One region of the Enterococcus sp. 2201sp1_2201st1_C11_2201SCRN_220225 genome, then DNA from elsewhere that is predicted to be linked to it. Evidence: riboswitches for the same ligand, from Rfam matches in the RefSeq annotation. Region 1 holds a riboswitch; the other holds the start of a gene.
What was found. Region 1 has a riboswitch for thiamine pyrophosphate ahead of thiT (energy-coupled thiamine transporter ThiT). Riboswitches for the same ligand answer to the same signal wherever they lie in the genome.
Positions count from the first base shown of each region.

Region 2: another riboswitch for thiamine pyrophosphate. It lies ahead of thiD (bifunctional hydroxymethylpyrimidine kinase/phosphomethylpyrimidine kinase); the one in region 1 lies ahead of thiT (energy-coupled thiamine transporter ThiT).

Region 1 covers NZ_JBCOJC010000019.1:25,637-40,991, reverse strand. Annotated here, with positions in the region: gene xylA (xylose isomerase) at 1-489, shown strand, start outside; gene xylB (xylulokinase) at 566-2,047, shown strand; gene AB5754_RS06905 (HAD family hydrolase) at 2,104-2,955, opposite strand; gene AB5754_RS06900 (glyoxalase) at 3,115-3,516, shown strand; TPP riboswitch at 3,822-3,925, shown strand; gene thiT (energy-coupled thiamine transporter ThiT) at 3,982-4,539, shown strand; gene AB5754_RS06890 (hypothetical protein) at 4,586-5,359, opposite strand; gene AB5754_RS06885 (class A sortase) at 5,639-6,352, shown strand; gene AB5754_RS06880 (CtsR family transcriptional regulator) at 6,609-7,076, shown strand; gene AB5754_RS06875 (ATP-dependent Clp protease ATP-binding subunit) at 7,082-9,568, shown strand; gene AB5754_RS06870 (peptidase U32 family protein) at 9,767-10,687, shown strand; gene AB5754_RS06865 (U32 family peptidase) at 10,700-11,956, shown strand; gene AB5754_RS06860 (hypothetical protein) at 12,281-13,291, shown strand; gene AB5754_RS06855 (YveK family protein) at 13,339-14,118, shown strand; gene AB5754_RS06850 (CpsD/CapB family tyrosine-protein kinase) at 14,129-14,842, shown strand; gene AB5754_RS06845 (tyrosine-protein phosphatase) at 14,880-15,355, shown strand, end outside.
Region 2 covers NZ_JBCOJC010000012.1:27,875-43,229, reverse strand. Annotated here, with positions in the region: gene AB5754_RS05035 (GAF domain-containing protein) at 4-480, opposite strand; gene AB5754_RS05030 (glycosyltransferase family 8 protein) at 826-1,683, opposite strand; gene AB5754_RS05025 (hypothetical protein) at 1,826-2,131, opposite strand; gene AB5754_RS05020 (type B 50S ribosomal protein L31) at 2,331-2,594, opposite strand; gene rho (transcription termination factor Rho) at 2,698-3,993, opposite strand; gene AB5754_RS05010 (UDP-N-acetylglucosamine 1-carboxyvinyltransferase) at 4,012-5,271, opposite strand; gene thiD (bifunctional hydroxymethylpyrimidine kinase/phosphomethylpyrimidine kinase) at 5,445-6,236, opposite strand; TPP riboswitch at 6,348-6,445, opposite strand; gene AB5754_RS05000 (DNA/RNA non-specific endonuclease) at 6,507-7,562, opposite strand; gene AB5754_RS04995 (helix-turn-helix domain-containing protein) at 7,687-8,655, opposite strand; gene AB5754_RS04990 (DUF6287 domain-containing protein) at 9,001-10,110, opposite strand; gene AB5754_RS04985 (class II fructose-bisphosphate aldolase) at 10,348-11,217, opposite strand; gene folB (dihydroneopterin aldolase) at 11,592-11,960, shown strand; gene folK (2-amino-4-hydroxy-6-hydroxymethyldihydropteridine diphosphokinase) at 11,957-12,442, shown strand; gene folE (GTP cyclohydrolase I FolE) at 12,445-13,008, shown strand; gene AB5754_RS04965 (non-canonical purine NTP pyrophosphatase) at 13,020-13,628, shown strand; gene folP (dihydropteroate synthase) at 13,621-14,424, shown strand; gene AB5754_RS04955 (nucleotide pyrophosphohydrolase) at 14,477-14,767, opposite strand; gene AB5754_RS04950 (branched-chain amino acid aminotransferase) at 14,888-15,355, opposite strand, start outside.

The DNA of each region.
Region 1 (15,355 bases):
GGTCATACCTTCGAACATGAAATCGAAGTGGCTCGGATTAACCATGCACTAGGTTCATTGGATGCCAACCAAGGGGACGTGCTTTTAGGCTGGGATACAGACGAATTCCCAACCAATGTATATGATGTGACTTTAGCTATGTACGGCGTTTTAGAAAACGGCGGTATCGCTCCTGGTGGGATTAACTTCGATTCAAAAGTTCGTCGTTCTAGCTTTGAAATGGAAGACTTGTTCTTAGCGCATATTGCTGGGATGGATACTTTCGCTCGGGGCTTGAAAGCTGCAGCGAAATTGAAAGAAGACCGTTTCTTCGATGATTTGAAAGAAAAACGGTATGCTAGCTTCCATGAAGGCATTGGCGAAAAAATCATTAACGACCAAGAAGATTTGGAAAGCTTGACTGAATACGCATTAGGCTTGAAAGACATTAAGTTAGAATCCAGCCATATTGAATACGTGAAATCTTGCTTGAATGACTACTTGGTTTAAGATGATTAACAAATGAACGAATAGAAACGAGGAGGGTAAGCCTGGGTTTATCCTCCTTTTTTAAGAGGTGGAAAAAATGTATGTATTAGGACTTGATTTAGGAACTAGTGCGTTAAAGGGATTAGTAGTGGATCAACAAGGAGAGTTGGTTGCCGAAGCTACTGCCAGTTATCCTTTATCCATTCCAGCAGTTGGCTTTAGTGAACAAGATCCTAAGCACTGGCTAGAAGCTGGAGATAAAGTCATGAAAGAGTTGCTTGTCCAATTGCCAGCTTTAAAAGAAAAATTAGCAGGGATTAGTTTTTCAGGACAAATGCACAGTCTAGTCTTACTAGATGAAAATAATGAACCGTTGCGCCCAGCAATTTTGTGGAATGATGTGCGGACGACTAAGCAATGCCAAGAGTTGACGGAAAAAATAGGCCCCTTAGTTTTAGAGCATACAAAAAATGTTATTTTAGAAGGCTTTACCTTGCCGAAGATTCGTTGGGTACAAGAAAATGAGCCTGAAATCTGGCAGCAAGTGAAGAAAATCCAATTGCCAAAAGACTACTTGCGTTTTTGGCTAACCGGCGAGTTTCATATGGATTATTCAGATGCTGCGGGTACCTTATTATTGAATCAAGATACCCAAGAGTGGGATCAAGAAATCATGAAGCAACTGGAAATTGATCCAGCGATTATGCCTACATTAATTGCTTCTACTGGGGTTGTGGGCAAGGTTCGTGCTGAATTAGCAGAAGACTATGGCTTTACCCAGCCAGTTCAAGTGATTGCCGGTGGAGCGGATAATGCTTGTGCTGCTGTGGGAGCGGGGATTGTCTCAGAAGGTGTGGGGATGTGCTCCATTGGAACCAGTGGCGTCTTTTTACGCTATGAGAAAAATACTCAAAAAGAGTATGACGGCAAACTGCACGTCTTTGCTCATGCGGCAAAAGAGGCAGCTTATTCCATGGGGGTTACTTTGGCAGCTGGAAGTAGTCTTTCCTGGTTTAAGGATACCTTTGCCGCTGAATTATCCTTTGAGGAGTTGTTAGGAGAGGTTGACAGTGTGAGTCCTGGTAGCGATGGTCTTTTGTTTACTCCTTATATCGTGGGAGAGCGCACGCCTTATAGCGACAGTCAAATTCGCGGCAGCTTTATTGGAATGGACATTCACCATGAAAGAAAGCACTTTGCCCGCAGTGTTTTAGAAGGAATTACGTTTTCTTTGAAGGATTCCCAGCAAATTATGGAAAAGGTAACCCAAGAAAAACTATCTCGAATTGTCTCGGTAGGCGGAGGGGCAAAAAATAAAGATTGGTTGCAAATGCAAGCCAATATCTTTAATACGCCGATTACTACTTTGACCACCGAACAAGGCCCCGGCATGGGAGCTGCCATGTTAGCGGCAGTTGGTTGTGGCTGGTATTCAGATGTGGTTAGTTGTGCTAAAGATTTTGTCTCTTATCAAGGAGAATATTTACCGGAACCAGCTACAGTAAAAGCCTATGAAGAAGTTTATCGACGTTATCGGATGGTTTATCCAGCGACGAAACCGATTTGTGAACGTACTTAAATTCAAAATGTTTCCCGTGAAACATTTCTCCTGAAAAAAGCGCTGGATCAAGGTTTTTACTCCCTTGATTCAGCGCTTTCTGCATCTCGTTGTTGATGATTTAAGGTCACTAATTGATCCACCAATGCCATTTTTTTCAAAATGATTTGGCAAATTTGATCCAATTCACTGCCGGCTTCATAGTTCGCCGGCGTGATAAAGTCTACCCGACGATCGGTTAAAAGGTCTACTACTCGTTCTTTGTTTTCATAAACCGCAATGGATTGACCACCGTTGATTTTTACCAATTTCATACAAGGAACATCAGTTAAACCATCACCGATATAAATCATATTGCGAAAAGGAATGCGACGATCACGATCTTCTAAAAATTCATTTAAAGCCTCGTCATCATTCATAGGCAAGACTCCTTTGTTAATTCGGAAGAGAAACTGGGTTTTGTTCGTGTAGTTCACCGTTAGTGCCGGCCAGTCGGCAATGCCAAATTCGTCATAGTGAAATTCACAGGCATAGATTTTTTTGAATTCTTGATGAATCGGAGTGCCTTCGATGATTTCCGCTAAGCCACTGGAGATGATGTAGTGTTCGATTTCAAGACCCAGTTGTTCTCCTAACTCATTCATGCGCGAGAACCAAGAAGTTACTCCCGGAAAAAGCTCCACATCTTTGCCTAATGCTACAAAATCTTCTCGATGTAAAGGCAACCCTTTGGCATTGGCTGATTTTATCATGTGGTATAAATAAGAAATAATGTGATCCATATGTTGGGTTTCGGCTAGATGGGCCACTTCTTGCCAAAAGGTGGCGGCATCCACACCTAATTCTGGAATAAAAGAATACTCTTGCATGTCGCGAGTGCAAAGCGTGCGGTCAAAATCATACATAAAGGCAACGATTGGTTTTTTCATTTTTATGCCTCCTTTTCTTCCATTATACAACAATCGTTTCAAGCTGTTAGCAGCGGTCCTTTCACAAAAGCTTATTTTTTCGAAAAGTTTTTTTCTTGGAAGGTCCTCTTTTTGACTAGAAAACGGTTTCGTGAGAGGATGCAAGTGGAGGTGAGCAAAATGGCTACAATGGTATTTGCCAATTTCCCTGTTACGGATTTAAAAAAAGCAACTGAGTTTTATACGAAGTTAGGTTTTACGCAGAATTTAGAGTACTCGGATGAGCGAGCCAGCGGTATGGTTTGGGATGATAATTTTTGGGTGATGCTACTGAGTCGGGATTATTACCAAGAGTTTATCGGCAAACGGCAAGTGATTGATCCTCATAGCATGAGTGGGGTGTTGGTGGCTTTTAGCCTGCCTAGTGCCCAAGCAGTACGGGATTTTGCCCAAGCTGCTGCGGATAACGGCGGTTCTTATTATAAAGTGGAATCAGGAATTCCAGAAGAAGTCATGGTAGGCTTTGAAGTAGTCGATTTGGATGGCAATATTTTAGAACCTACTTGGATGGCCACCACCTAAATGAAGCGATTGCCGCCACTTTAAGCGCTGTACTGAATATGAGAATAAAAAAGAGTAATTAGAGAATTCGTTTCATAGCTTAGGCGGGTAAAGAGAGCTAATCTGGTTGTATTAAAAAAACAGTCACAAAAGTTGTCTAACTAGGATATATTTCATTTATTAGTTACTTCCAAAAGAGTTTGCCTTCACAGTCATGGGATACTAGTTTTTTGACTCCTGAGCATAAATTTCAGTTTCCAGTACTTTTTCCTTTTCAATGATAATATTTGTGATATGATAGGGCAGTACAAAAAATTAAATAGAATCCGATCACAAAGGGGAGTCATTGATTTGGCTGAGAATGAGTTTACTCTAAACCCTCTGTACCTGTTTCGATCATGCGAACGTAGGAATTGTGACGAGTTAGAAGTAGCGATACTTCTCCTTTGTAGATTGTGATGGTTCTATAAGGAGGAGTATTTTTTTATGAATCGAAATTTACGTGTCTGGGTAGAAGGAACCATTATTGCGGCCATGGCTATGGCATTGTCTTATATTCCCTTGGATATCGGACCGAGCTTGTCCATTTCGCTAGGGCAAATTCCGCTTACGGTTTTTGCGTTGCGACGAGGTTGGAAGCCGGGAGTTTTTGCGGCGGCTCTTTGGGGGTTGTTGCATTTTCCAGCGGGGAAGGTTTATTATTTGGCAGTGAGTCAAGTGTTGATTGAATATCCTATTGCCTTTGCTTTTGCCGGCTTTGCTGGTGTGGCGGCAGTCAAATTGCATCAAGCAATCAAAGACGGGGATGATAAAAGGGCCCGTTTGGCAATTATTCAAGGAACTTTGATTGGGGTAGGGGCTCGTTATTTCTGGCATTTTGTTGCCGGTGTGATTTTCTGGGGAGCCTATGCAGTGTGGGGAATGTCACCTTTTGTTTATTCCCTAGTCACTAACGGTATCAGCGGAATTGCCACCGGGATTGTCTCCATGTTTGTAGCATTGTTAATTTATCGCACCGTTCCTAAACTCTATGACCCTAAATAAAAGCAAGAAACCCTGGTGCCTCAATTCAAATTGAGGCACTAGGGTTTTAATTTGAGAAAAAGAGTAAGTCTTTTTCTACGTAATCCAAGCTCCATTGTCGGCTGGTTTGATTGTAGATTAAATATGCTACTAACAGTTCCTCATCCCGTAACAAAGTAGTTTTTCTGAGGCCGGCATCTTCCACTAAGTAAATGGGAATTTTCAGCAAGTTGTTTTCATTGGTGGCAGTTTCGAAACAAAAGAGAATCCCCTCTTGAAAAATGCCTTTCATTTCTTGTAAAAGTTGGACTTTTAATTTATCTACTGGTGTAGATTTACGGAAAAAGGATTTTTTATCATTGATTCTTTCTAAGACCAAATGGGTTAATTTATCTGCTAATATTCGATAGTATTCATCTAAATAGCGATAATACACTCGGGACAAGTCGTCTTGCAGGTCAAAGTAGACGAAATTGTTTTGGAGTTTGTAAAAGAATGGCGAATGAAGCTGAGTTTTCATATGGCCGAAATACAGTAATTCGGAAATCTCCATGGGAGTCAATTCTTTTAGCATGGCGGGATCGGTAAAATCAATCCATTTTACGGTTTCTGTAATTCGGTGACGGGACAAAGCTTCAAAATATTGCTTTACGGCTTCTTCTCCTTTTAGGATTTTCATACCGGTGTGGGATTCGTATTCGCCGTAGTCGCTGGAAGGGTCCAAGAGCAGGAGATTTTTCGGCTGATGAACAATTCCTTGGTAAAAGGAAGTTGGCGTGATCCCCCGGGATAGCACGGCGTTACTTGTTGTATCAATATGTACATAGACCATTTTTGCCATCCCGCTAAACCTCCCATTTTCTCATAGTACCATCATACAATAAACCAGACCTTGAAGGTGTTTCTTTTCCTTTAAAATTGTATTACAGGAAATGCTTGATATTGCAACATTTGCTCTTAATTTATGAAATAAATTGAAATTTTCAAGTTATTGTAGCAACGTTTTTCACTTTTTACAAGTCTCATCTTAATAAAAGAATAAGGAAAGAGAAACTATTTTTTGACTCTTTTTCAAATATGGTAAACTATAGCTACCAATTGGTAAAATGGGGGCATAAAAATGAAGAAAAAAAGACGATTACGAGACCATTTATTCAACTTATTTTTGCTACTTCTACTAATTGTAGGATTGGCTTTAGTCTTCAATAATAAGATCAAAACCTTGATCATGAAACACAATACAGAAAGTTATGCCGTAGCTACGGTGACGCCAGAAGAAATTAAGGCCAATGAACAACAAGAGGCTTCCTTTGATTTTGAAGCGGTGGAAAGTGCCAGCGCTCAAGCGGTTTTCCAAACTTTATTAAGTAAAGAAAAGTTACCGTTAGTAGGTGGCGTGGCTTTGCCTCAAGTGAAAATCAACTTACCAATTTTTAAAGGCCTTTCCAATGAAGCTTTGTTGTGGGGGGCAGGGACCATGTGGCCGGACCAAAAGATGGGTGAAAAAAATTACTCATTAGCTAGTCATCGAGGTGCTGACCCAGGTTATCTTTTTGAAGCTTTAGACCAGACGAAAGTCGGTGACCCTATTTATTTGACGGATTTGACGAATATTTATGTCTATACTGCAACGTTAAATATTACCGTAGCTCCAACCGAGACCCAGTACATTGAGCCTGTGGCAGATAAAAAACTGGTGACTTTGATTACTTGTAACGATGACTACGGCACCAAGCGGGTAGTGGTTCAAGGAGAACTGAGTGGGGTTCATCCTGTTGCTGAAGCGAGCGACGGAGAAATCGCTGCTTTTAATCTGGAAAATAAGACTTATTAGTCTGATCATCGCAGTTTCACCATACGAAACAGCCACTAATTTCCCTGCCCACTCCTGCCCACTTATTAGTAGGAGAGGAAAGTTAGCGGCTGTTTCATTTTTTTCAGGTAATTCTGTATAGAAATTATCGGTACCGAGCTTTTGTCGGTCATTAAATTGGTTTCTTACAGAAAGTTTTAGGATAGGCCCTCCTTCTTTCCCTATTCGGAAACTTTCGGTATAATTAAGGTCAGTATTAGTCAAGGGAGGGCTGGCCGTGAGTAATCATAATACTTCTGATATTATAGAAGCATACTTAAAGAAAATATTGGAAGACAGTGAGATAATTGAGATTAGAAGAACGGAAATGGCTGAGCAATTTCAATGCGTCCCTTCGCAAATCAATTATGTCATTAACACTCGCTTTACCATTCAGCGGGGCTATGTAGTGGAAAGTAAGCGTGGCGGCGGTGGTTATATTCGGATAGAGAAAATCAAAGTTTCCGATAAACATCGCTTTTTAGAACAAGTAGACGAGCTTTTTGGCGATCATCTGTCCGAAAAAGATGCGTTGAGTATCGTGCAAAAGCTTTATGAAGAACAAATTGTAACCAAACAAGAAGGCAATCTGTTATTGGCAACTTTAGCTAAGAGTACCTTACGAGAATTTGCTGCTGAAGATCAGATTCGGGCAACACTCTTACATGCGATTTTGGAACGCCTCAGTTATGAAGATAGGAAGTGACAGCCATGAATGAATTATTTACAGAACGGGCCAAAGCGGTCTTGGCCATCGCCCAAGAAGAAGCCAAAACTTTTAAACATCAAGCCGTGGGTTCAGAGCACTTGCTACTGGCTTTAGTGATCGAACAAAATGGGATTGCCGGCAAAACATTGCGGGAAATGAATGTCTCCGAAAATGAAGTTCGAGAAGAAATTGAAAATCTTACCGGTTATGGCATGATTAAAAGCTATCCCGCGGGAGTTTATTTGCCTTATTCTCCTCGGGCTAAAAAAATCTTTGCTTATGCGGGGGATGAAGCCAAACGCTTGAATGCTCCGCAAATCGGCACGGAACATCTTTTGCTCGGTTTATTGCGAGATGATGAAATTCTCGCTTCTCGGATTATGACCAATTTAGGCTTGAGTCTTGCCAAAATGCGCCAATTGGTAAAGAAAAAAATGGGCGTTAACGAACAAAAAGCAGCCGGCTTAGGTCGCCGCCGTCAAGGGCAACAAGCACCGAAATCCGGTGTGCAACAAGGCACCCCAACTTTAGACAACTTAGCTCGAGACTTGACCAAACTAGCCCGGGAAAACCGTCTGGATCCCGTGGTAGGCCGTAGTAAAGAAGTCAAACGCTTGATTCAAATTCTCAGCCGTCGCACCAAAAATAACCCAGTCTTAGTGGGGGAACCCGGTGTGGGAAAAACCGCTATTGCGGAAGGATTAGCGCAACGAATCATTAAAGGGGAAGTCCCAGAAGACATGTTGGATAAACGCTTAATGATGTTAGATATGGGCGCTTTAGTGGCAGGAACTAAATATCGTGGGGAATTTGAAGACCGCATGAAAAAAGTCATCGATGAAATTTATCACGATGGCCAAGTGATTCTCTTCATTGACGAACTCCATACATTGATTGGTGCTGGGGGAGCAGAAGGGGCAATCGATGCTTCCAATATTTTAAAACCCGCCTTAGCTCGCGGAGAGTTGCAAACCATTGGGGCAACTACCTTAGATGAATACCAAAAATACATTGAAAAGGATTCTGCTTTGGAACGTCGCTTTGCCAGAGTGCAAGTGGACGAACCGACACCAGAAGAAGCCTTGGAAATTTTATATGGCTTGCGTTCTCGTTATGAAGAACATCACGGGGTGGAAATTTCCGATGATGCGCTAAAATCTGCAGTCCAGCTTTCTGTCCGCTATATTAATTCCCGTCAATTGCCGGATAAAGCTATCGACTTAATGGATGAATCGGCAGCTAAAGTGCGCTTGGATAAAGCCGACGAGCCCTCTGAAATAGCAGAATTAAGAGAGTCCATCACCAATTTGATGCATGAAAAAGAAACCGCCATTCAAGACCAAGATTTTGAAATGGCTGCACGCCTACGCCAAAAAGAAAAGAAACTCAGCCAACAATTGGCGGAACTTTCCTTTACTGAAGCAAAAGAAGCCACTGGATTTTCTGATCGAGTCACCGCGGAAGACGTGGCTACCGTGGTTTCCCAATGGACGGGTGTCCCTTTGCAACAAATGGAGAAAAAAGAAAGTGAACGCTTGTTGGAATTAGAAAATATCCTACATCAACGGGTAGTAGGCCAAGACGAAGCGGTGCAAGCCGTGGCACGGGCCATTCGTCGTGCGCGCAGTGGTTTAAAAGACCCAGATCGGCCGATTGGTTCCTTTATGTTTTTAGGGCCGACTGGTGTGGGGAAAACAGAACTGGCAAAAACATTGGCTGAGGCGATGTTTGGCTCTGAAGACTCCTTAGTGCGAGTCGATATGTCCGAGTTTATGGAAAAATACAGCACTAGTCGTTTAATCGGTTCTCCTCCAGGTTATGTCGGTTATGATGAAGGTGGGCAATTAACGGAGAAAATCCGTTCCAAGCCTTATTCGGTGATTTTATTGGACGAAGTGGAAAAAGCCCATCCGGATGTCTTTAATATCTTATTGCAAGTTTTAGATGACGGCTATTTGACTGATTCCAAAGGTCGTAAAGTTGATTTCCGCAATACGATTTTGATTATGACTTCTAATATTGGGGCGACCCAAATTCGAGAAGAAAAAAATGTCGGCTTCAATGCCACAGACATTACCCAAGATCACAAGAAGATGCAAAAACGGATTTTGGAAGAGTTGAAAAAAGCCTTCCGTCCTGAATTCTTAAACCGGATTGACGAAACGGTGGTCTTCCGTTCCTTAGATGAAGGGGAAATTCATCAAATCGTCAAAATCATGAGCAAAGCCATCATTAAACGTCTCGCGGAACAAGATATTCAATTGAAGATTACGCCTGCTGCCATTGACGTAATTGGCAAAGCCGGCTTCGATCCAGAATATGGAGCCCGTCCAATACGCCGCGCCTTGCAAAAAGAAGTGGAAGACCGCTTAAGTGAAGCCCTTCTTTCCGGTCAAATCCATTTAGGCGATCAAGTGACCATTGGAGCTAAAAAAGGCAAGATTACTTTAACGGTGAAAGAAGATGTGAAAGCCTTACAAAAGGTATAGCTCGTTGGTGTTTCACTCAGTAGTTTAAATTTTTTAAAATATCAGCGGTTTTTCAAGGCCTCGTTGGTGACAGCGAGGCTTTTTCTGTGCTATTTTGCCAAAGGGTTTGAACTTTGAATTGCGTAAATCCTGTGTTACGATAGGAAAGTTGAAATTCACCTGACCGGTTGCGGTAGGTTTTTTATAAGGAGAGAAGACATGATCGAGATCGTTGTCACTTGTGAAAGTGTGGCTCAAGCTAGAGAATTATTAGCAGCTGGAGCGGATACTTTAGTATTTGGGGAAGAAACATTTGGCCTGCGTTTGCCGGCAAGTTTTTCCCGAGAAGAACAACGCCAGCTGACAGAGTTGATTCATAAGGCTGGCAAAAAAGCGCTAGTTGCAGTAAATGGCATTATGCATCCAGAAAAGATGAAACTGGTTCCGGAGTATTTGGGATTTTTAAAAGAAATCGGCGTGGATCAAATTCTAGTTGGTGATCCGGGGATTGTTCAAGTGATGAAACAACCGGCTTTGGCAATTCCTTTCATTTATGCTGCGGAAACATTAGTGACCAATGCCCGCCAGATTAATTTCTGGAGTAAAAAAGGTGCGGTGGGTGCAGTTTTGGCCCGGGAAGTTCCCTTTGATGAAATGAAAGTTATGGCACCAGAGTTGAATATTCCTGTGGAAGTTCAAGTTTATGGTGCTACTTGCATCCACCAATCCAAACGGCCATTATTAGAAAATTACTACCATTATACGCAACAAACAGAAGCGGCGTCTAAAGAGCGAGGACTGTTTTTGTCCGATCCTCAAGATGAAAATACCCATTATTCCATTTATGAAGATGATCACGGCACCCATATTTTTGCTACTAATGACCTTTTATTAATGAAGGAATTAGGAGATTTGGCGAACGCCGGCTTTACCACGTGGAAACTGGATGGTCTCTTTACTTGCGGGAAAGATTTTGTGGCGATTTGTCAGTTGTTTGCCCAAGCTAAAACAGCCATTGAATCAGGTACGTGGAGTACAGAACTAGCGGAAACATTAGCTAACGACGTGGCTAGTCATCATCCCAAAGAACGGGGCTTGGACACTGGCTTTTATTACATCGATCCTAAGAAGATTAGATAAGGAGTCTTATTGATGGAAACACCTGTACAATCAAAATTAAAACGACCAGAAGTGCTGGCACCAGCCGGAACTTTGGAAAAATTAAAAACTGCTATCCATTATGGGGCAGACGCGGTTTATATTGGCGGTAACGCCTATGGACTGCGCAGTCGGGCGGGAAACTTTAGTCTTGAGGAAATGGCAGAAGGAGTGGCTTATGCTAAGGCCCACAATGCCAAGGTCTACGTAGCGGCCAATATGGTCACCCACGAAGGCAATCAAGAAGGAGCGGGCGAATTTTTCCGCCAAATCCGCGATGTGGGGATTTCTGCGGTGATTGTGTCAGATCCGGCCTTAATTGAAATTTGTATCACCGAAGCACCAGGATTGCCGGTACATCTTTCTACCCAAGCTTCCGCAACCAATTATGAAACGTTGGAGTTTTGGAAAGAAGAAGGCTTGGAGCGGGTAGTTCTAGCCCGGGAAGTCTCCATGGCAGAAGTAGCGGAAATCCGCAAGCACACAGATATTCAAATCGAAGCCTTTATCCACGGGGCGATGTGCATTTCTTATTCCGGTCGCTGCGTGCTTTCCAACCACATGTCCATGCGTGATGCCAATCGAGGCGGCTGTTCTCAGTCTTGTCGTTGGAAATACGATTTATTCGACATGCCTTTTGGGACCGAAGCTCATGAAAGCCTGACTTCAAAAGGTCAAGTCACCGAACCATTCTCCATGAGTGCGGTGGATATGTCCATGATCGAGCATATTCCTGATTTGGTACAAAATGGTGTAGATAGCCTAAAAATCGAAGGTCGCATGAAGTCCATTCACTATGTTTCCACGGTAGCTAACGTCTACAAAGCTGCGGTGGATAGCTATATGGCAGACCCAGAACACTACGAAGTTAAACAAGAATGGATTGACGAGCTATGGAAAGTCGCCCAACGTGAACTTTCTACAGGGTTTTACTATCACACTCCTACCGATCAAGAGCAACTCTTTGGCCCACGACGGAAGATTCCTCAATATACCTTTATCGGGGAAGTGATGGCCTATGACGAAGGAACGAAAGTCGCCACCATCCGCCAACGCAATCATTTTTCTGTCGGGGATGAAGTCGAATTTTACGGTCCTGGGTTCCAACATTTCACTCAAAAAGTCACCGAAATGAAAAACGACGAAGGAGAATCCATCGACCGAGCACCAAATCCGATGATGATCCTCACTATGCCAGTAGAACAACCCGTGGCCGTGGGGGATATGATGCGGAAGAAAAAAGAAGGGTAAAAGAAAAATAAGCGTGGTACTTAAGCTAGATTTATTACTGGCAAAAGCAGCACGCTATTTTTTGTGAGAAAATAACCTTAAACCAAGCTTAACTTATTAAGTTTTTCTAAAGATAGAAATGATTGATATATCGGGACTAGCGCTTTCTAGAATTTTTATGAAATAAAATTATTTTTAAAAAACTTCAGATATTTTATTTATTGTTCGGTTTTTTGATAAAAATAACAGAGAGAAAGCTGTTAGAACAAAATGAAAACTTTCATTCCATTGCCTTTTCCAGTATAATGGGAACAAAATGTCATGATTTTATCAGGAGAGTGTTTGATGGGTAAACAACTTGTGAAAGGCTTGGCAATTGCAGTAGTCGGTATTGGAGCAATTGCAGTGTGTTACGGAGGGTATAAAGTCAATGGAGAACGGCAGTATGAACAGCGTGTTCAATATGCTAACAAAGCCATCGACAAAAGTCAAAGCGAATTAGCAGCATTAACCGAAACCGTCAATCAGTTTTATGAAGACAAAGCTAGTGGCTTTTTACGAGGGGACTTATTAGACAGTGATATTGCTGCCGCTCGAACAAAGCTGGATGGAATCAAAGCTAACGCCCAAGAGTACGGTATTCAGTCAACGGATTTAAAAGGGGAAGCAGCAACGATTGCTACAAGTAAAAAACAATTAGCTGCAGAATTGGATCAGGTTCAAGATCGGCAATCGATTCAAAACCAAACCAACGATTTATTTGAAAATCCCGTAAGCTCTTGGAAAGAAGCGGTTAACGATGTGATCATTAAAGAAGATACTGGCGACGATGCCATCGGTCAGATCAGAGAAAGTCTAAAACTTTCTAAAATTGATGATACTTGGTCAACCGTAGTGCAAGGGTATCTAGACTTTGCCAATGCGCAGGTCACTCGGGTGAAAGAAATCCAAACCAGTCTGGCAAGTATGCTAAAAGATGGTCAAATTACCGAAGCCGCGACATATGAAAGCTATTTAAATTTGACAGCTAGTATCAGTGAAGTCCGAAATACAGCTTTAAAAGATAAATTCACCGCAGATTTAACTACCATTGGCAATCAACTAAATGCCGGTGGTACCGCAACAAGTGAAGAAAGTACTACCCCAGCCGTTGAGGAGCCTGCTTATTCCGATTCGGCAAGTACTGCGGATGCTACGTATTCCGATCCAACAACTGGTGGAGATGCAAGTTATGGTTACGATGCTGGAACTAGTACTGATGCCGGTGTAGATACAGGTACGGCTACTGATGCCGGGACTAGCACAGATGCAAATACGGGTACTGAGTATCAAGAAGACACACAAGTCTACTATTAATAGTGACTGTATTGGAAAAACAGAGAGAAAGTGGAGACAAGACAATTATGGAAGAAACAATCAGTTTAAAAGACATCTTTGAGATTTTGAAAAAGCATCTGGCGACGATTATTATCAGCATGTTTGTGGGATTAGGCATCGCCGGAATTGTAACCTTCTTTATCATCACCCCCAAATACGAATCCCAAGCCCAACTTATCGTAAAACTCCCTCGGGCTGAAAATTCCAATACACAAGACGTAAACACCAACTTATTGATGATTAATACTTATAAAGATTTAATCACCGGTGACTTGGTAATGAGTACGGTAAAAGATCGTTTAGAATCCGAGTACAATGTAGAAATGTCTACTGGTGAATTAAAAAGTGCGATTCAAGTAGTACAATCTCAAAATTCCCAAATGTTTTCCATTGTGGCAACAGATGACAAGGCCTTAGACGCAGAGCACATTGCTAATACCACGGCTCAAGTCTTTCAAGAGAATGCCCAAGATGTAATGGACGTGGATAAAATTTCCATTATCTCCAATGCTCAAGCTTCTATGTCACCAGTATCTCCTAATAATAAATTAAACTTAGCTATTGGTTTAGTTTTAGGTTTGATGGTAGGTGTGGGACTAGCCTTCTTATTAGAGCTATTAGACCGTACTGTCAAAGACAATCGTTTTGTTACAGAAACCTTGGACTTCACCATCTTAGGTACTGTGCCACAAATGAGTGTTAAAGAATTGAAACAAACTACGAAACCAACTGTTGCTAAACCAGTCCAACCAACTACTACTACGACTACTGCAGAACAATCTCGTCGCAGTCGTTCACGAGTCTAGGAGAGAAATCATGGGAAAAAGTAAAAAACAAAACAATCATCGTGCTACCCAAGCTACAGGCGCGGTTAGCTTAATTACGATTGCAGATAAGACTTCACCAATTACTGAACAATACCGTACCATTCGGACGAATATCCAATTTGCCTCGGCAGATCGGAAAATCCAAACTATCGTGGTTACTTCCTCCGGTCCTTCAGAAGGAAAATCGACTACAGCAGCTAATATCGCCGTAGTCTTTGCCAATGCTGGACAACGGGTACTATTAGTCGATGCGGATATGCGCAAACCAACTGTTCATAAGACCTTTGCCCTATCTAATGAAGCAGGCTTGAGTAAGGTCCTTAGTAGCAATAATTCCGTATTAGAGATGGCGCAACCTTCCATGGTGGACAATCTCTCGATTTTAACCAGTGGTCCTAAACCACCTAACCCTTCTGAACTACTAGGTTCTACTCGAATGAATCAAGTAATCGATGAAGCTCGTCATCTCTATGATGTGATTATTTTCGATATGCCGCCAGTCGTTACGGTAACCGATGCGCAAATTATGGCTTCTAAAGCTGATGGTACCTTACTTGTCGTACGAGAAAACGTCACTCGCAAAGATGCGTTAACCAAAGCTAAAGACCTATTGGAAATGGTACAAGCTCGCGTATTAGGCGTCGTTTACAATGGTACAAAAGATGTGAAAGACCAAAGCTACTATTATTATAGTAACGATTAATTATTAGTGGAGATGAATTCCACAAGGAGGCAAGGACATGATTGATTTACATTGTCATATTTTGCCAGGAGTGGATGACGGGGCAGATACTTTAGCAGATAGCTTGGCAATGGCGGAAGTCGCCATTAGCCAAGGTATCACCCATATCTTGTGCACACCCCATCACAATAACGGCAAATACGTAAATCCGAAAGATCAAGTCATCCTTAAGGTAGAAGAATTACAAAAAGAACTTGATCAACGCAACCTTCCATTGATCTTGTTAGAAGGACAAGAAGTGCGTATTACCGGAGACTTGGTAAGTGAAATCCAACAAGACCGAATTTTATTTACAGATTTGTCAGATACATATATTCTAATCGAATTTCCCACAGCTGATGTGCCTGCTTATGCAGAGACGTTATTATTTGAACTGCGAAGTATGGGAAAAATCCCCGTCATCGTTCATCCTGAACGAAATGGTAAATTTAGAGAAGACCCTAATCGCTTGATTCCCTATCTCGATATGGGCTG
Region 2 (15,355 bases), on a different contig from region 1:
TTTTTAGTGTTTGTAAGTATTTAATAAAATTTCCACATATTTTTCTAAGAATTCTTGATCAATCTCGTCATACATTTCTACCACACCGGCATCAATATCTAAAACGCCAATTAACTGGTCATCCTTCACCATGGGTACTACAATTTCTGACATGGCTGCTCCATCACAAGAAATATAGTTGGCGTGTTCTTTCACATTGGGCACGATCATAGTTTCTTCTTTAGCGGCACTCTCACCACAAACGCCTTTGCCCAATTTTATCCGCGTACAAGAGACCTTTCCTTGAAATGGTCCAAGGATTAGCTCGTTACCATCGAATAAATAATAACCAGCAAAGACCGTTTCTTTCAACGTTTGATTTAATAAAGCCGAAGAGTTAGCCAAATTTGCTAACCAGTTGTCTTCTGCTTCTAACAATCCGGTTTGTTGCAATAATAACAGCTCATAGGCTTCTTTTTTTTGCTTTTGATTCCAGCTCATGAAAGACCTCCTAATTTTGAATGGTTTTATACTAGCACGCTGAAGGTGTTCCTGCAACTGAGAAATGTAAATCTCACTGCAAAAGCTCTCCCATTAAAAAATGAGTATTCTTTTCTGTTTAAAAATCTAAAAAAGTTAAGCATAAAAACTACACAAAAAGCACTTGCTTCATTCTACGAAAAACTACAACTCCCCTAGAAAGCTTTACACTTAAGAAAGGCAACACGAATTCGTGAAGTCAAATATAGCTAGACTTGAGAGTATAAAAAAGCAGACCAGAGTTGGCCTGCCGTTAAGGATGATTTATTGGCTTTTAATGACAAACGACTCCTCGTATTACAACTACTACTTCTCTTTTTCAACCATCTTCTGGATTCTTTCTTCAAGTAGCTCAGCTCGTTTTTGGTAGCTCGCATACAATGCGGTAAAACGATTATCATGTTTTTTATCCCAAGGTTTAGGCTTTCCACAAAAATGAAGAATCGAGGTATTGTCCATCACCCAATGAATATCTTTCTTATTTAGACTGCGAGCCAAATATTTCGTGTACATTCGTGCATCGTAATTCCATTTTTCTTCGGGAATTGTTATTGCGTATTTGCCGTAAAGATAGTTTAAAATATCTTGATCTGGTAATAACAAATAATGATTATATTTTTGAATTACTTGACTGATATCCGTCCATTTTACTTTTTCTCTAGCTTGTTCTAAGTTCAGTAGCATGATGCCAGAATTGTAATAAGCATGGTCTAAATCCAAGCGAACTTTGTTTAAAGGAGTAGCGACATCAAGAAGACCGATATGGGTGGCAGCCGCTATTAAATAATTCTCTATATCAAGATTCCACAACTCCTCTAATGAATTGATTACTAAAATATCTGGATCCAAATATAAAACTTTCGTGATTTCCTCAGGCAAGATTTCTCCAGCCAAAAGACGAAAATACATTTCTTTTGGATATCTCGCCACAGTAGGGGCACTCTCCCAGTTACTGCCATCAACTTTCACTACTTGAAATTCAAAAGCCAAATCTTCAGCAAAAACACGTAAAGAAGCTAAACTTTCCGAAGAAATTCGTTCATGCACTAGCCAAATGCGAAAAGATTGATAGGGATTGTTTTCATAAATCGAAAGCAATGCCACTTTAAGTGGTCGTATATAGCCTTCATCTAAGGTAAAAAGTAATTCGATTTTAGGTTTCATTTTATGTCACCTTACTATTTCTTATGAATTTTTCTACTTATTCTTCACAAAGTTTAGCTTGTCCATTCAATCAATCTTAAACATAATTTCGAAAAGATATCCTCTACAATAGCCTAAATTCTCACAGCTAAGCACTAAAATTTCACTTTGCTAATTTTTCCACTTCTGTGACCGTTACAGTTGCGGGAAAAGTTGTTGCCGCCGGTCCTTCACTATAAAATTTTATTTTTTCGCCGACTTTTAAATTTCTTGTTTGGTCCCAAGTAAAAGACAAATCTCCTACTTCTTGATTACCATTTTCTTTTTTGTAATCATCGGTTAAAATCGTAACCGTATTTTCTCTAATTTCTGTAATTGTACCTGTAGACTCACTGGAATTTCTCCTAGTACATGCGCTTATTAACAATAATAACAAAATTAAAAAGAGCTGATTTCTGGCTTTTCTCATTATAAATCCTCATATAGACAGTTTATTTTAGTTTATCGAGAGAAAATTAAAAAGTCAAAGTATTTTCTTGTGCATTAGAAATTTTTCGAAAAAATATACCAACTTTATAACCTCAAAAGGTCAAAATATGATCAAAAACAAAAAAACAGACCCCATTCTAAAATGGAATCTGCTAAACGTTGATATATCAGCGTTTTTCTTATTGTGCAGCGTTTGCGTCTTTGAGACCGTATTTCTTGTTGAAACGGTCCACACGTCCGTCTGCTTGGGTGAATTTTTGACGTCCAGTGTAGAATGGATGAGAGTCAGATGTTACTTCGACACGGATCAATGGATACGTGTTGCCGTCTTCCCATTCAACTGTTTCTTGAGAGTTCTTAGTAGAACCAGACAAGAATTTAAAACCGGTAGTTGAATCCATAAACACTACTGGATGGTAATTCGGATGGATATCTTGTTTCATGTTTAGTTCGCTCCTTTGCCCTGGCTCATTTGCTTCACCAGAGTTATTTGTCAATTTACAACATGAACATCTTACCATGTTTCACAGTCAGATGCAATTATCTTTATGACCTTTTTTGATTTCTGCGAGGGGTACTTTTAATCGTCAAATCTTTAATAGAATCTATCAACTCTTGGTTGTTCTTAGTATTCTTCAACAAATTACGGAATTGTTCTGTGTACTCCAGAGCATCTCCATTCATCTGGTTTCGTAATTTCCATGTTTCTTCTAATTGGCTTTCGCTCATGAGCAGTTCTTCTTTGCGGGTGCCAGAGCGTTTGATGTCGATGGCTGGGAAGATACGACGTTCTGCTAGTTCCCGGGATAAATGGAGTTCCATATTGCCAGTCCCTTTGAATTCTTCGTAAATCACATCATCCATGCGACTGCCGGTGTCCACTAAGGCAGTTGCTAAAATCGTTAAGCTGCCACCTTCTTCAATATTTCGGGCAGCACCGAAAAATTTCTTAGGCTTGTACAAAGCCGCAGGGTCAATCCCCCCACTTAAAGTACGGCCACTAGGAGGGACTACTAAGTTATAAGCCCGGGCAAGGCGGGTTAAGCTGTCCATTAAAATCACTACATCTCGTTTGTCTTCTACTAAACGCATGGCCCGTTCTAAGACTAACTCGGAAACTCGGGTATGATTTTGCGGTTGCAAATCAAAGGTGGAAGAAACCACTTCTCCTTTGACACTTCGTTCTAAATCCGTAACTTCTTCTGGACGTTCGTCAATCAAGAGAACAATCAATTCCACATCAGGATAATTGTCCGTAATCCCATTGGCAATTTCTTTAATGATACTGGTTTTCCCAGCTTTTGGGGGTGCCACAATTAAGCCCCGCTGACCAAAGCCTACTGGTGCAAAAAGATCCATCATCCGGGTAGCTAAGCGGCCTCGAGTAGTTTCTAGTTTGATTTGTTGGTTGGGGTATAAAGGAGTTAACGCAGGAAAATGTGGGCGTTCTTTGGCTTCTTCTGGGTCTTTGCCATTGACGCTTTCCACATGCATCAAACCGTAGTAGCGTTCTGATTCTTTTGGTGGGCGAGCTTTTCCGGCTACTTTGTCTCCATTTCGCAGACCAAATCGGCGGATTTGGGAAGAAGAAATATAAATATCTTCTGCACTGGGACCAAAGTTTATCGGCCGCAAAAAACCATAACCTTCTTGACCGACAATATCCAAGACACCTTCCATATAATAAAAACCTTGCTTCTCTGCTTGGGCGCGAATGACCGCCAAGGAGAGTTCTTTTTTGTTCATCTGGCTGTAATAAGGAATTTTGAAATCCTGAGCGTAACGATAGATTTCCTTTAACGTTTTATGCTCCAGCTCGGACATTGTTAGATAATCACTCATGAATGTATCCTTTCTTTTTTATTCTTCAATCATCTCAATGTCCCCGCCTAAAGCGGTGATTTTTTCGATAATGTGATCATAACCTCTTAAAATATATTCCACATTGGTAATCGTCGTTTCACCATCGGCCATTAATCCAGCAATCACCAAAGCTGCTCCGGCTCGTAAGTCACTAGCTTCCACTTCTGCCCCATGGAGTTTTGTAGGACCATTGACCATCACCATATTCCCTTCGATTTGGGCATCGGCTCCCATACGGATCATTTCCGGAATGTGATTTACCCGTTTGGCATAAATGGTATCGATGACATCTGAAGTACCCTTGGCTTTCATTAACAATGGGGTAATTGGCTGTTGCAAATCCGTAGCAAAACCGGGATAAGGATAAGTTTTCACTACTACGGGCTTTAATTCTTTGACTGGGAAAACTTCGATACTGTCTTCTTTGATTTCCATTGGTACGCCTAATTCTTCCAATTTCGCAATGTAGCTTTCCAAGTGTTCATAAATCACATTGTTGACTTTAACACCCTCGCCAACCGCTGCGGCCATAGCTAAATAAGTTCCTGCTTCAATGCGATCGGGGATGATAAAATGACGACAGCCGTGAAGTTTCTCTACTCCTTCAATGCGGATTTCATTGGTACCTGCACCACGAATTTTAGCCCCCATATTGTTTAATAAAGTTGCCACGTCAATAATTTCAGGCTCCCGGGCAGCATTTTCGATAATCGTCTTGCCTTCTGCTTTCACTGCGGCCAACATAATATTAATAGTGGCTCCAATGGATACCATATCAAGGAAAATCCGTTCTCCATGAAGCTTTTTGTCAGGGGTGCGCAAATACATGGCTCCGTGTTCATTGGTCACTTGGGCTCCTAGCATTTCAAAGCCTTTAATATGTAAATCAATGGGGCGTGGTCCTAAATAACAGCCCCCTGGCAAACCGACTACCGCTTCGCCAAAGCGCCCTAAAAGTGCCCCCATAAAATAATAAGAAGCACGCAAGCTATTGATTTTACCACTAGGCATAGGAATGGAAACCAACTCAGTGGGATCAATCACTAAAGTATTATTGTTAAAGGTGGTTTTCACCCCCATAATCGCTAAAATATCCATTAAAGAATGGACGTCTTGAATATCCGGTACCCCCTCTAAAGTCACGGGAGAATCCGCTAAAATGGCTGCTGGAATCAACGCTACTGCACTATTTTTGGCACCGCTAATGGTCACTTCACCTTTTAAAGGCCGACCGCCACGTATCTTAATTTTCTTCATCTATCTTCACCTTAAATGTTATTTTTCTTAACAAAATTCTGTCTATCTCTTCCGATTCTAACACAAAGGCCATCTTTTCTAAATAAGAATCTCTCTTTCCTTGCATTAAGCCCACAATAAAAGAGTGTGACATAGAAATACGTCACACTCTCTGAAAGGATTTAAGGAATAATTCAATCATTAGGATAAAAGGCCCAAAAGTGGTGAGTCGGGCCATGACCGTGACCTAGGGGTAAAGCTTGTTCAATGGCTTTTGTAATGTACTCTTTGGCAGCTACTACCGCCTCAGATAAATTTTTTCCTAAGGCAAGCTGGGCACAAATGGCTGAAGATAAGGTACACCCAGTTCCGTGGGTGTTCTTAGTGTCAATCCGAGGCGCGCTATACTGGCTTACATTTTGACCGTCAAAGAGTAAATCTGTGGCATCTCCTACTTTATGACCACCTTTGACCAAGACCGCCGCCCCACTTGTTTGGTAGATTTTACGCGCAGCCGCTTCCATATCAGCTAAACTTTCAATTTTCATTTCCGCAATTTTTTCGGCTTCTGGAATGTTGGGGGTAATTAACGTCGCATAGGGCAATACCTTTTGAATTAATGTATCAATGGCTTCCGGGTCCATTAAGGCACTCCCGTTTTTGGCATACATCACCGGGTCTAGCACAATTTGCTTTGGTTGCCATTTTTTCAAGCTTGCGGCTACGGCTTCCATGGTTTCTCTACAAGAAAGCATGCCAATTTTTACCGCATCAGGAAAAATATCCTCACAGACGGCGGTAATCTGTTCTTGAATAACTTCTGGCGTCATATCTTGATAACAAATGACTCTCACGGTATTTTCTGCCACTACAGAAGTAATGGCGGACATGCCAAAGACACCATGGGCTGAAAATGTTTTTAAATCGGCTTGGATTCCGGCTCCTCCACTACAATCAGAACCGGCAATAGTTAATGCTGTTTTCATTTTAAAATCCTCCTTGATTGGTCGTTGGGGAGGTTTTTTCTTTCAGGACAAAAGAAAAGACACCTCCAGATTTAAGGAGATGCCTAAATGGACTGCGGATTGTTGTTCTTGCTGTCATTAGACGTTGCTCCCTACGCTGGTTTTAGCCAACAGGTTCAAAGGGTCAGGTTTTAACCTTCTCAACGCATTGCGTCCCCCTGCAAACAGTTTTATTAATTGAAGCATACGCCATTTATGATAAACTGGCAAGTCTTTTAAAAACAATTCTCCTTAGTCACCGTAACACACTTTACAAGGTTTTAACCCTAAAGAGAGTGCCCTAGCCAAGTTTGATTTAGTGAAATCCCCCGCTCCATGAGGATGACTATGGTATTTTTCTCCACTGCGGGTGATGTAGATGACTTGATTAACATCATCATTGCTCTCACTGTTAACAGTATTTTGACTGTCCAGAGTTTCTTCAGCCACCTCATACTCTGGTGAGACGACACTGGTACCATCGGCGTAATTTAGCGTCACGCCTTCTTGTATATTAAAAATATAGACGTTAAACTTTATTTGGTCATCCCCAATAGACTGAGCTTCTAAGTGAACGCCGCGAGCTAACAGCTCAGAACCGCGAAAAATGGGTGTCACTGTATACCGAACATAATGGTTAGCGTCAGCTTCTAAGTAACTCTTAATATCCATTTCATAGAGCAACATACCTGGACTGTTCAACTGGCGGGTGCCGGTGATCAGATTTTGCCAATTGGCATTTTCACCGGAAAGAGCAAAGCCAATCAAATGAGAACGATTGTACAGATAGCCTCCCTTGATTTCTTTATTATGCCAGCCAGTAGGACTAACACTGGAAATATCCCCTCGCTTAGAAGTAGGCATGATACTTTGATTAAGCATAGCCTCAGCTTTAGTGGCCCGGTTTAATTGATCCAAGGCACCATAACGTTCCCAGGCCCCATTACTTATATCAAGCTCCTCACTAGTAAATAAAGGAACATTCCCATTGACTTCAATGGTTTGCGTGCCAGTATAGTCTTTCGTGGCTAAATCCAGATTCACAGCTTCTGCTTTGGCTTTGATCAGCTCGTCTGGCGTTTTCTCGTTATTTGTCTCAGCAGTGGATTCTACCGTGGATTGACTAGTCGTAATGCTACTTTGGCTAGTACTCGTTATCTGGGTCGTCTGGCTGGTAGTGCTTGATTCAGTCTCTTGTGGTGTTTTTTGACAACCAGCTAAACTGATTGCAGCAAATAGTCCTAAAAACAGGGCTATTTTTCTATAAAATCTGGTCATTTTTGATTGTATTTTATCTGTTTGAATCATGATTTACTCCCAACTAAAATCTGTCTTCTCAAACTATACTACAAATCAGTGACAGAAAGAAGCCTGGGATGCTTGTGCTAGTCAACTATAGAAAAAACAATCAGGCGTACCTGATTGCTTTTTTCTATTTCTTTCTAAATAAACTTGCCATAGCGATCACCGCCCCATAAAGGATCCCCGCTACTGGCCAAATCACCCAGCTAATGTGCCAATTATTGGTCAAGAAACTATATCCTAAGTAAAGAGCAAGCATCACAGGCCAATAAATTGCGGCTATTGTATTATTCCGATGGCTTTCCAGCTTTCTTTCTTTGCTGTACTCCCCTTCTTGCAAGAGCTTCAGCATGCTTTCCCAACGAATGCCATTTAAAATAAACAAAGCCACTGCAACAGCTTCAATCACTAAAAGCGTCGCTAAACCAAAAATCATATACAGTTCATTTTCAGCTACAGCAGTTAAAATCAATGGCAAGACTCCAAGTATTGCCAAACAAGTAGCGATGATATTGTTCCGGTTGTACTGACCACCATAGGCTTTTTTCCGTTCTTTGACCATTCCTGTCACACCGTATTCAGTTTCAAAAATCTCTTCATCTAAAAAATGATACGGGCCAGTTTGAGAACCACTGTAAATAAACAAAGCTACTGCACAAGTCACCATGACAATCAAAACGAATAACCCAATTCCGGTTACTAAGGTTTCATTGATTCGAGCTGGGTTTTGGCTATGAATCCCACTTAAAACAATCAATGTAATAGGCGACAAAATACACAGCACAGTAGCAAAGGCGATAATTTTGGCACTTCGCTCTTTAATTTGTAAAAACTGATGGGCTTCTGCTAGGGTTAGACGACGATTGGCGGCTTCCTCACTGTCCACAAATTCTGGCTCTTCCATTTCATCTTTAAACAAATAATCCGTACTGACTCCAAACAATTCTGACAAACGTATCACTTTATTGATATCAGGGATTGACTGGGCACTTTCCCATTTTGAGACTGATTGCCGAGAGACGTTCATTAATTCAGCCAACTCTTCTTGAGTCCAACCATTCTTCTTTCGTTCTCGAATAATCTTATCTGCTAAAATCATTTTACTCACCTCTTCATTGAATTTTGACCACTTCCTACTATTAAAATACAGGAAAATCCAGTTACCCACTAGAAATTGCGGGTTGTTTTTTGTCAACTAGCGGTTGCATTCCCGTTGCAATCGTGATTTTTCAATCAAAAAACTATGTCCAACACATTTTTCTTCAAAAATAAATAACTACAAAAAATACTTCACTTCATAATATTCCAAATTTAACCACTGAATTTTTTCTGCTACAACTTTACTCTATCATACCAAAAAATCCCCAAAAGCTTTATTACATTCAATCATGCAAAAAACTCCCGATTGCTTTTGCAATAGGGAGTTCTAAAAATTGAGATACGTTTAATTACTGCGATAATAAACATAATCAGCGGGAACAGCCGTCGCGTTATTTTGTGTTCCAATGGCAACAATTTTTTCTTGCTGAATATCCCCGCCTTGAATATCTCCGGCTACCCCTTCTGGTAAAAAGGAAACACACAGTAAAGCACCAGTATAAGTAGTGTTAAGAGTCACAAAACCAGCATCATCTACTACGCGTAATTCTGGATTGTAACGGGGACTTACAATCCCTCCTTGCCCTTCTTCAACAATGGGTTGGCCATCTGCACCATTGGAATCCGGCATATCAAGCCTTAATCCCGTGATAGTCCCTCCCTCACCATAGCCAGTAAGATCAGTTAGGATTATACGTTGATTCGCAATTTCAAGGGTAGCCCCCCGAGCATTGACCCAACTCCCTTCAACACTAGTGTAATCACCAGTTTTAATTTCACTAAGATTCATTTGATTTTGACTAGCAGTAGGTTGTAAATTGGAAACTGCTTCATCTGATTTTTGAAAAACTTGGATATAATTATTATTGCTCGTTCGAATCACAATTCGCTCTTTAGATGTATCAATTGTCTCTGGAATTTCCTCTCCCCAGTCAGCTAGAGCGACACCTTTCGGATAAAAATACACATTCCAAATAATGGCCCCATCGTCTGAGTCAGCAGCTAAATAACCATCGGATTCTCTAAAAGACAAATTTTTATTCTCGCCATCATGTAAAACACTGCCAGAAATAGTCATATTTCCATCTACAATTTGATTCTGAGAAATTTCGATTTGTTCATTTTGTCCTTCAATCCAAGTATTTCCAGTACCGTCATGCCGATTTAACGAAACCGCCACTTCTTCCCAAGAACCTTGTAAACTTGAATAAACCCCTTGCTGAATTTGTGCAAAATCCATGGACATTTCTGTCACTTCGGAACTTTCAGAACTACTTGTTTGTTCCATACTACTCGTTGTACTTTCCTCAAGACTGGAACTTTGTTTTGTTTTTGTCGTTGATGTGCTAACCGTCTCCGATGATGAAGTGCTTGTTTTACCTTGATTGCAAGCACCTAACATTAATACTGAAACTAAACCGATACCAACTACCCAACCCTTTTTAACCCATTTCATCTTTCTGCCTCCAAAAACAATTTCAAATTTTTTAAATCCAACCTAAAGCGTAAAGTACTAAATTTGCACAACCCACCGTAATAGTAATCCTATGCTAATTTTTTGTCCAACAAAAATAGGTCTCTTTATTTTACAGAGAAATTTCTAAAAAATAATCTAGCTGGACTTATTTTCAGGATAAAAAAAGGACCACCGAAAACTCGGTAGTCCTTAGTTTTATCACATTTGGAAATCAAATTACGCTTTGTTAGCTGAACCGAACCAGTCGATGTGTTCTTCAGCGTCTTTGATGATGGCAGCTTTACCAGGTGCCAACAATTTACGAGGGTCAAAGCCTTTGCCTTCGCGGTCTTTGCCAGCTTCGATGTATTCGCGAGTAGCTTTAGCAAATGACAATTGGAATTCAGTGTTAACGTTGACTTTAGAAATCCCCATAGAGATTGCTTTTTCGATTTGTTCTTGAGGGATACCAGATCCGCCGTGTAATACCAATGGCACATCTTCGCCGACAGCTGCAGCGATTTCTTGTAAGTGGTCAAATGCAAGACCTTGCCAGTTTTCAGGATAAACACCGTGGATGTTCCCGATACCACAAGCTAGAGAGTCAATTCCAGTAGCAACCATTTGTACACATTCGTTAATGTCTGCTAATTCGCCAGCACCGATGATGCCGTCTTCTTCCCCACCGATTGAACCAACTTCACATTCAACAGCGATGCCTTTTGCATGTGCTTTTTCTACAACGTCTTTTGCCAATTTCAAGTTTTCTTCAAATGGCAAGTGAGAACCGTCGAACATTACTGAAGAGTAACCAACTTCGATACATTCCAAAGCTGCTTCATAGTCACCATGGTCTAAGTGCAATGCAACTGGCACTGTAATACCCATTGAGTCGATTAAGTTGTTTACTAAATCAACGATCAATTTGTAACCACCCATGTATTTTGCTGCGCCCATAGAAGTTTGGATAAGCACTGGTGCTTTTTTAGCTTCTGCTGCTGCTAAAATTGCTTGTGTCCATTCCAAGTTGTTTGTGTTGTACCCGCCAATTGCGTAACCGCCTTTACGAGCTGCTTTCAGAAATTCTACTGATGATACTACTGGCATGATAAATTTCCTCCTAATTTGAGTCCTAATTTGTTAGGCTATTACCTAACCAACGTTTATATTTTAGCAAACTTATGCCATAAGCGCTAGTGATACTGCCTTTTTCTTGCAATATTTCCATTAAATAGCAAGATAAACAGTTGTTTTTCAGAAAGTTTCCATTTCTAATTAGTAAGAAAGCGTTCCTTTGACCAGATAAATAACAAAAAATTTTAGCACTTTAGTTGTTTGTATAAGGTAGACAAGCTAGTGGCTTCTACATAAAAAACGTAGCAAAAAGAAAAAACAGAAAAATCAATGCAAATTTCCCCGTCTGCTTCGTTCCTTTGGTATAATTAGCCCAATATCATGGAGTAAATCAAGGAGGAGCAAAGATGGACGTCATTCGCATTAACAATCAAAAATTCTATACAAAAAATGGAGTGTTACCAGAAGAAAAAGTTCTGGGGCAACAGTTAGAAGTCGATATTGAACTTTTCTTAGATCTCTCTCTAGCTGGTAAAACCGACGACGTAAAAGACACAGTGAATTACGCCGCCGTAAATGAAAAAATTACTCAGACGATTACCAGCCGTTCGTTTAACTTAATTGAGGCCGTGGCTTCGGCTTTACTAGATGATATTGAAGCAGACTTCAGTCAGCAACTAGACCACGCTTTGGTGCGGGTACGCAAATATGGTGTGCCTATGCCGGGAGCTTTTGACAATGTGGAAGTCCAATTAGAAAGAAGGTTTGACCATTGATTGGTTATTTAGCATTAGGTAGTAATCAAGGTAACTCTCTGGAAATTTTAGTTGGTGCTCGTAAGCGTTTAGCTGAATTACCCCAGGTTCAAGTCTTGGCATCTTCTTTTTTATATGAAACAGATCCCTATGGTCCTGTGGCGCAAGATGATTTTCTCAATGCCGTTTTGCGCATTGAAACAGACTTAGAGCCAGATGTGTTACTAGCACAGATTCATCAAATCGAAGCAGACTTTGGCCGCGTGCGAGATGTGCATTGGGGACCACGAACGTTGGATATTGATATTTTACTTTTGGGAGATATTAAGCTCGAGACACCTAGCTTAACCATTCCCCACGTAGAAATTACCAAACGGGCTTTTGTGTTGATTCCTTTAGCAGATGTTTACCAAGAAGAATTCCTACTGGGTAAAAGATTAGACCAGTGGATTGAAGAAACTGGCGACCGTCAAAGTGTCAGACTAAGTGAAAAGGTGTGGTAAATATGGACATGGACAAACAGCAAATTATTGAAAAGGCAGTAAAGGATATTTTGTTCGCCATTGGAGAAAATCCAGAGCGCCCGGGATTACAAGAAACACCAGCTCGGGTTGCCCGCATGTATGCCGAAGTTTTCAGCGGTTTGACGACTCCCTTCGATGATTACAAACTTTTTGATTCCACCAGTCAGACAGAAATGGTGGTCGTGAAAGATATTCATTTTTATTCCATGTGTGAACATCACTTGTTGCCTTTTTTTGGTTTAGTACACATCGCCTATATCCCTGCGGAAAATAAAGTGATTGGCCTTTCCAAATTGCCTCGCTTAGTGGAGCATTGTGCTCGCCGTCCTTCTGTACAGGAAAACTTAACAGAGATGATTGCAACAGAACTAGCCACGCACATTCCTTTAAAGGGAGTGGCTGTCGCTATTGAAGCGGAGCATTTATGTATGGCGATGCGCGGCGTGCGCAGTCCCCAAAGTCGCACCAAAACTTTTTATTACAGTGGCTGTTTTAAAGAAGACCGAGAAATGAAAGAGGACTTTTTACAGGCCATTCAAGGATAAGGAGACAGCCAATGGAGATTGTGGTAGGCACTTGGAATACAGGAAAGCTAGCAGAAATGCAGCAAGCTTTAAGTAAAAGTCATCCAGAAATTCAATTAACCGGAATTACTCAATACCTTGCAACTAAAACGGCTCCCCCAGAAATTGGCACAAGCTATTATGAAAATGCTCTAGAAAAAGCTCAATTTTACGCCAAATTAATTCAACGACCGGTTCTAGCCGATGATGGTGGCTTAGAATTAGCCGCCTTTCCTGAACTTTTAGGCGTGCATACCAGTCGCTTTTTTAAGAGCACCACAGACAAAGAAAAAAATCAGGAGTTGCTAGCTCTTTACAACACTCCAGAACTTCAAAATTTAAAAAAGCGTCAGTTAACCCTTCACGCTTGTCTTGTTTATGTCACACCAGAAGGTCAAATTATTAGCGCAGAAGACAGTCTTTTTGGCTACCTTGTTCCACCTAAAGGAAGTGGTGGCTATGGTTTTGACTCAATCTTTTATTTGCCCGATTTAGACAAGACATTAGCTCAACTGACCAATCACAAGCGCAATGCTCTCAGTCCTCGAGTCCGTGCTTTACAAAAAATAATTTCTCAAATAAAGGAGCAGGAAAATGATTGATTTTCGTAAAAATAATCAAGTTATGGGAATTTTAAACGTCACCCCAGATTCTTTTTCCGATGGTGGCGAGCATTTTAGTGTTGATAATGCTCTAGCGCATGCTCTTTTATTAATTGAACAAGGAGTCGATATTATCGACATCGGTGGCCAGTCTACTCGCCCTGGTTACAAAGAAGTGTCACCAGAAGTCGAAGCTGCACGGATTTTACCTGTGATTCAAGAATTAAAAAAGCGCACCACTATCCCTCTTTCAATTGATACTTATTTTCCCGAAGTTGCCCGTGTCGCCATTGAGGCTGGAGCAGATATTATCAATGACATTAAGGGCCTAGATACTCCTGGAATGCTAGGTATTTTAGCGGAAGCGCCAGAAACAGGAATAATTATCATGCATTCTCGCCCTCGCCGCAAAGAGCTCTCTGTTGCCGCAGATATTCAAGAATTTTATAAAGAACAGTACGAGCGTTGTCTCGCTTATAACATTGCACCAGAGCGTCTCTGTTTTGATCCTGGTATTGGCTTTGGCAAGACCCCGGAAGAAAATATTGCCATTTTGAAAAATCCAGAGGCCTTTCGCTTTCAAGACTTTCCATTGCTTTATGGCGTTTCCCGCAAACGCACCATCCAGCATATTATCGGGGATAGTCTCCCCCAAGAACGGGATTATGCCAGCATTGTCGCCTCACTCTTTGCCGCACAAGCTGGCGTGGAAATTGTGCGCGTTCATGAAGTCAAAGGAATGGTTGATGGGCTGAAAGTCTGGAATACATTATCTGAGGGTACACAAACTTACTAACAATAAAAAATCCAGAACCTTTTACTAGACGCAGTAAAGGTTCTGGATTTTTTTATTCCACTGGATACTTCACAGCATTCTTCACCAATTTTTCAGCAATGATTTCATCAATATCAAAACCCAGATTATCCGCTAACATATAAGCATAAATCAATACATCGGCGATTTCTTCTTTCAGATGTTCCCGGTCTTGATTGCCTTCTTCAGGAGTCTTCCACTGATAAATTTCTAATAACTCACTGGCTTCCAAAGATAAAGACAAGGCCAAATCCTTCTCATTGTGATGAGGTCGCCAATTGCGCGCATCTCGAAATTGATTAATTTTTTCCATACTTGTGGTCATTTCAACATTCCTCTTTCCTACTATCCAACTCATTCAGATGAAATTCTAATACTGGGTCATTTTAGCATATTTTTCTAAAACGCAAAAAGCCTAGAACCTTACGTCTAGGCTACTTTCTAATTAAACTTCAATCACTTGAATCCAACCATCAGGAGCTTCAATATCCCCAAATTGAATGCCGATTAACTCATCATATAAACGCTGAGTCACTGGACCAACCTCTGTCTCACTGTAAAAGACGTGGAAATCTTCACCATTTTGAATTCCGCCAATGGGACTAATGGCCGCTGCCGTCCCACAAGCGCCTGCCTCAACAAAGCGATCCAACTCATCGATGGGACAATCCCCTTCCACAACCGCCATCCCCAAGCGTTCCTCAGCTAGTTGCAATAAGGAATACTTGGTAATACTTGGCAAAATAGAGGGAGATTTAGGTGTAACAAATTGATTTTCAGCCGTAATACCAAAGAAGTTTGCCGAGCCTACTTCTTCAATTTTCGTATGGGTTTCTGGATCTAAGTAAATGCAGTCAGAAAAATGGCGCTCGTGGGCTAATTTTCCTGGCATTAAACTAGCTGCATAGTTTCC